2 regions of the Telluria sp. LT2P80 genome follow, and region 2 is predicted to be linked to the other one. Evidence: predicted binding sites of a transcription regulator. Region 2 holds the regulator's gene; the other holds the start of a gene.
What was found. Region 2 encodes FliA, which starts transcription of late flagellar genes. Its sites were predicted from a motif close to CTAAAGTTTNNNNNNNNNNNGCCGNTA; they were not measured.
Positions count from the first base shown of each region.

Region 1: fliD (flagellar filament capping protein FliD) is a predicted target of FliA. The motif match lies at 1,244-1,270, and genes of this name have one in related genera.

Region 1 covers NZ_JCASIO010000001.1:824,169-827,252, reverse strand. The annotation lists gene fliD (flagellar filament capping protein FliD) at 1-1,209, opposite strand, end outside; gene AC56LW_RS03630 (flagellar protein FlaG) at 1,390-1,734, opposite strand; gene AC56LW_RS03625 (flagellin N-terminal helical domain-containing protein) at 1,820-3,084, opposite strand, start outside.
Region 2 covers NZ_JCASIO010000001.1:937,096-940,179, reverse strand. The annotation lists gene flhF (flagellar biosynthesis GTPase FlhF) at 1-33, shown strand, start outside; gene AC56LW_RS04170 (MinD/ParA family ATP-binding protein) at 26-844, shown strand; gene AC56LW_RS04165 (RNA polymerase sigma factor FliA) at 887-1,615, shown strand; gene AC56LW_RS04160 (flagellar motor protein) at 1,597-2,340, shown strand; gene motD (flagellar motor protein MotD) at 2,350-3,084, shown strand, end outside.

The DNA of each region.
Region 1 (3,084 bases), 110 kb from region 2:
CGTCGCTTCACCGGTCTTGTTTGACGTGACCACCAGGTGGAACGGCTTGCTGCTGCCATCGGACACGATGGTGGCCGTCACACCCATGTCGGCCTTGTTGATGGCATCGCGAATGCCTTGCAGCGTCTGATCGCCAGGCGCCAAGGTGATCGTCTTGCTGTTGATCGCACCATTGAGCGAAAAGCCCGAGCCTTGATGGGAGCCGACGCTGCCAGCAGTGAAACCGGCGGATGTTGGGTTGTTGCCTCCAACTAGAATCTGATTACCGTCGTTCGAGCGTAACGTGACGCCGGCCGTGGCCGTTGTCGTCGCGCCAGGATTCGATGCGCCGGCAGCGCGGTTGATGCCACCGTTCACGCTGCCCGTGACGGTTTCGGTCACATCGATGGTACTGCCATCGGCTGCTTTGAATTGCAGCGTGCCATCGACGGCACTGCCGCTGACGGTGATGTTGGCAGCGGCCAGGGCGTTGCGAGCGCCGGCGCCGGCAAGCGCAGTGTCCAGGCCGGCGCGGGTTAGCGGGGCGCTATCGGGATTAAGGTTGGCTAGTTGCACGCCGCCGACTGACAGCGCGTAGCTGGAATTAGGAGTGACGCTGACCTCGCCGAAGTTGGCGAACAGGTCGGCAGCGGTTTCTGTACTGCCTGCGGTGGCGACAACGCCTGTCTTTTCGCTTTGTGCATTGATCGCTTCGGCCAGTGCGCGCGCGCTGCGCGTAGTAGGGCTGGTGCTGATCGCAACGCCATTCAGGCTCAGCGAGCCATTGGCAATACCGCCAGCGGCTGCCGCAAGCCCAAGGGCGCTGCCGGTCGCGCCAAAGGTGCCACCAGTAACGGTTCCGAACTGGAACGTCAAATTCGCGGGATTGCCGCCGCCGATCGTGCTGGTGCTGCTGGCCATGCCGTAAGACTTGAGGCTCTGCGATTGGGCGAGCTGCGTAACATTGACCTTGTACTTGCCTGGCACGGCGCCTTGCCCAGCCGTGCCGGTGAGGACATCCTTGTTCGATGGTGACGCACTCAGGCCTTGGAAGGTGTTAGATTGATTCAGCGATGTCAACGCACCTTGAAATGCGCCAACGGCAGCGCTAACCTGATTCAGGGCAGAATTTTTCGATTGCAACGCAGCCGTTTTTTTCGCGTAGTTGTCGAGCGGCCTTGCTTCAGCTTGCATCAGTTTGGTAACGATGCCTTCGATGTCGAGTGCCACTTGTTTCTCCGGTGAAAGCAATAATGTAAGTCATTATCGGCAGAAACAAACCGTACTTAAGAGCGGTAAAGGCGGCTCTCTTTTTATTTTGGTAGGCACCGTCGCCAGTGATCTCGTGGCGCCATGTAAAAAGCGCCACACCTGGTCGGGTGCGGCGCTTTGGGTGAGCAGCGAATCGCGTCAGGCACGTTGGTTCAGCAGGCGTCCCACCATTTTGTCGATCGATTTGGCCATTTCGAGCGCCTCCTTGGTCGGCATCTGGCGGACGACTTCCTTCGTGTCGCGGTCGATGATCTTGACCACGAGGTCCTTGCTCTCTTCGTCAATCTCGAATTGCAGGCTCTGCGCCGATTGTGGCAGCGCTTCATTGAGTTTCTTGACGGCGGACGACACCTCGTCCCGGTTCGGCTCGACTTCCGCTTTCTCCGGTGCTGCCCGTGGTGCCGGGGCAGCCGGCCCGCTCGCAACCGCCGGACGTTCGTCCAGCTTGGCGAGGGGTGACGTTGCAACGGATGGAATTTGCATGGCGTATCCTAACGAAAATTCCCCAGCCAAATTTCTTCAGCCGGGGAACCGCTTACCAAGTGGTGCTGTTACTACGCGTTAGCGATTAGCCACGCAGGAGCGACAGAACACCGTTCGGCAGCGAGTTGGCCTGGGCCAGCATCGACGTACCAGCCTGCTGCAGGATCTGACCGCGGGTCATTTTTGCAGTCTCAGCAGCGAAGTCGGTATCGACGATGCGGCTGCGCGATGCGGAGAGGTTCTCGGTGTTCGATGACAGGTTCGAGATCGCTGAATCGAAGCGCGATTGCAGTGCGCCGTATTCAGCGCGCTGGCTGTTGACTGCGCCAAGCGCAGCGTCAGCAATTTTAATAGCCAGCTGGGCGCCATCGAAGGTGCTGATATCCAGGTTTGCTACCGATTTCAAATCCGATGCATCGGTCATAGCCCAACCGCTGGTGTCGTTCACTGAGAAGCTTTTCTCTGAATCCAGAACGATGCGGCCCTTGGCGGTTCCAGCACCGCCGGCGGTAGCGGGCACATCATCGTCAGGATCATCAGGGTCAGCACCGGTAGTTCCTGGGGTGCCTGCGGTCAGCGCCACTGGGGCTGTTGGATTGGCAACGCCTTTTTCATCAAGCGTAGCCATCGTCGCGCCGGTACCAGCCGACATGTTTGCCAGGGTAATATCTTTTCCCTCTGCATTGGTCAGTTTCAAGCCCTCATTGGCGGCGTCATACGACGCAGTCACACCGGTCTTGGCCGACTGAGCATTGAAAGCGCTAACTGCTGCCGCATAACCGTTGCCGTCAGTTGCTTTGCCGATCGAAAAGGAGACAGTCACCGCCTCAGTGTTATCCGATTTCAGTTCAAATGCATACGACTGCTCTGCCGAAGCCTTCAAAACAGTTTCAGTTTTTGCGGTTGCCGTTACTCCCGTCTCGCCGCTGGCAGCATTAATTTTCGCTGCGGTATCCTTAGCGGCTTCGCCGATTGCGACTTGCACGCCCTTCGTACCCTGCGAGCCATTGATGGTCATGGTGCCAGCCCCCAATGTGTTGGTTGCGAGGGCTTGGTTTGCACCTTTTTCAACCCGATTGTTACCGTAGGTTGAAGTGGTGAAGTTTGAACCGCCCATCGAGATCAACTGGCCAGCATTGGCGCCAACCTGGAAATTCGCGGTGCCCATCGAGCCGTCCATCAGCTTCTGGCCGTTGAACTCGGTGGTGTTGGCGATACGGTTCAGTTCCGACGTCAGCTGGGTGACTTCGGTTTGCAGTGCCTTGCGGTCGCCGGCTGAGTTCGATGCGTTCGACGATTGGACAGCCAGTTCGCGGACACGTTGCAGGATGTCGCCCGAGCTCGACAGAG
Region 2 (3,084 bases):
CAAGCCAACCGCCGCGAGGTGTCGCATGGCTAGTTTTGACTTCGACCAGGCCGAAGGCCTGCGCCGCATGCTGCAAGGCCCGCGTCCGCGCGTGGTCACGTTTCTGTCGGCCACGCCGGAAGACGACAAGGGCGCGATGCTGGTGAACCTGGGCGCCTCGCTGGCCCAGGCCGGCAACGAAGTGCTGATCGTCGATGCCTGCAATGTCGAATACGGCGTCGCCCGCCGCCTGGGCCTGAACCGCGGCGCCTCGCTGCTGCAGGTCGCGCGCCAGGAAAGCGCGCTGAACCAGGTGATCCATCCAGCCCCGCAAGGCTTCGCGGTGGTGCCCATGGGCACGCCCGAATCGGCCGACGATGTGCGCCGCCTGAGCAAGACCTTTGACGTGCTGGCCACGCAGGCGGGCATCGTGATCGTCGATGGCGAACTGGGCCCGGACGGCGAATTTCCGGTGCCCCTGATGTCGAGTTCCGAGATCGTGATCCAGGTGTCGACCAGTGCGGCCTCGATCACCAATGCCTACTCGCTCATCAAGCGCCTGACGCAGGAACTGGGTCGCCGGCCATTCGGCATCCTGGTCACCGGCGCGACTGAGGGGGAGGCCAAGGTGGTATACGATAATATGTCATTGGCAGCAACACGTTACCTGGCCGTCAAGCTCAGTTTCATGGGCGCCGTGCCGGCCGACGAATACCTGCACCGCGCCGCGCGCCTGGGCCGGGCCGTGGTCGATGCCTTCCCGCTGGCCGGCGCATCGGTTGCGTTCCGCCAGCTGGCCGGCAAGTTCGCACTGCCTGCACTGCCGCAGTTCGGCCGCCAGGGCAGCGCGTCCATCGGTTCCTGACACAGTCGCCATCGACATATAAAGAAAAAGACATACGCCAGCATGTATACGGTCAAAGGGAAAGCGGACAAGAATTCTTTGCTGACGGAGCATATGCCGTTGGTAAAGCGTCTTGCCCACCACATGAAGGCGAAGCTGCCGCCTTCGGTGGAGGTCGATGACCTGATCCAGGCCGGCATGATTGGGTTGCTCGACGCGATCAACCGCTACGAAGACGACCACGGCGCCCAGTTCGAGACCTATGCCGTGCTGCGCATCCGCGGCGCGATGCTCGACGAGCTGCGTTCGAGCGACTGGATGCCGCGCAGCACGCGCCAGAACATGCGCAAGGTCGAGGGCGCGATGCAGTCGCTGCAGCAGCGCCTGGGCCGCCCGCCAAGCGAATCCGAAGTGGCCGCGTCGCTCAAGATCTCGCTCGACGAGTACCAGGACATGCTGGCCGACTCGGGCGGCCACCAGCTGCTGTACTACGAAGACTTCCACGCCGACGAAGGCAGCGACAATTTCCTCGACCGCTACGCAGTCGACGATGCCGACCCGCTGCGCAGCCTGATGGAAACCGATTTCCGCCAGGCCGTCATCGACGCGATCGACAAGCTGCCGCCGCGCGAAAAACTCCTGATGGGCCTGTACTACGAAGAAGAACTGAACCTGAAGGAAATCGGCGCCGTGATGGGCGTGAGTGAATCGCGGGTGTCGCAGCTGCACACCCAGGCCGTCGCACGTTTGCGCACCACCTTAAGGGAGCAATTATGGACTGGGCCAGCGTAATCGGCCTGGTGCTGGCAATCGCCGGCATCTTTCTCGGTTACACCCTCGACGGCGGCAAGTTCTCGTCGTTGATCCAGCCTGCCGCATTTGCCATCGTGGTGGTCGGCACCTTCGGCGCCGTGCTCCTGCAAAGCGAGACACGCACCTTCTTGCGCGGCATCACCATGCTGCGCTGGGTGTTCGTGCCACCGAAAAACGGGCGCCAGAAACTGTCGCGCGAGATCGCGCTATGGAGCCTGACGGCGCGCCGCGATGGCTTGCTCTCGCTCGAACAATTCATGAACAAGGCCGACCCGTTCGTCGCCAAGGGCTTGCGCCTGGTGGTCGACGGCATCGCACCCGAGAAGGTGCGCAGCCTGCTCGAACATGAAATCAACGGCTACGAATTCGCCCAGCGCCAGGCGGCGCGCATCTGGGAATCGGCCGCCGGCTACTCGCCGACGATCGGGATCCTGGGCGCGGTGCTGGGCCTGATCCACGTGATGGAAAACCTGTCTGATCCGGCCCGCCTGGGCTCGGGCATTGCGGTGGCGTTCGTCTCGACCGTGTACGGCGTGGGCATGGCCAACCTGTTCTTCTACCCGGTCGGCAACAAGCTCAAGGCCATCGTCAGCGACAAGGTGTCGCAATACGAGATCCTGGCCGAAGTGTTCTCTGACCTGGCCAGTGGCGACCATGGCCGCGTCGTCGACGAGCGCGTCGCCAGCCTGCTCACGCACCACTAGGCCAGCGCCATGGCCCGCAAGCGCTACGATGACGATGTCCCCACCGAAAACCACGAACGCTGGCTGATTTCGTACGCCGACCTGATCACGCTGCTGTTCGCGTTCTTCGTCGTCATGTACGCCATCTCCATCGTCAACGAGGGCAAGTACCAGGTGCTGTCCGATGCGCTCGGCGATGCGTTCGGCGGCCGTGGCGCGGCCACGAAGGTCAACACCAATGTCGAACCGGTGCTGCCGCTGTCGCACATCATCAACCGCCGCCGCAACGAAGCAGCGCGGCGCGAGCAGGAAAAGATGGGCGTGATGGCACGCGAACTGTCGGCGACCTTGCTGCCGCTGGTGAAGTCGGGGCAGGTGCGGGTGATCCAGAACGCGCGCGGCATCAGCGTCGAGATCAACGCCAGTGTGCTGTTCCCGCAGGGCGAAGCAGTGCTGGACGGCGAAGGCCAGGAAATCCTCGCGCAGGTGGCCGGCCTGCTCAAGAACGACACGCACCGCATCGAGGTCGAAGGCCACACCGACGACCTGCCGATCGCCAATCCGCTGTATCCATCGAACTGGGAACTGTCGACCGCGCGCGCGAGCAGCGTGGTGCGGCTGTTCGCCGCCAACGGCGTGCCCGAGGTGCGCCTGTCGGCGATCGGCTTTGCCGCGACGCGGCCGGTGGCGCCCAACACCGACGAGGTGGGCAAGGCGCGCAACCGGCGCGTGGCGGTGATGATCCTGGCGGCGCTGCCCGAGACC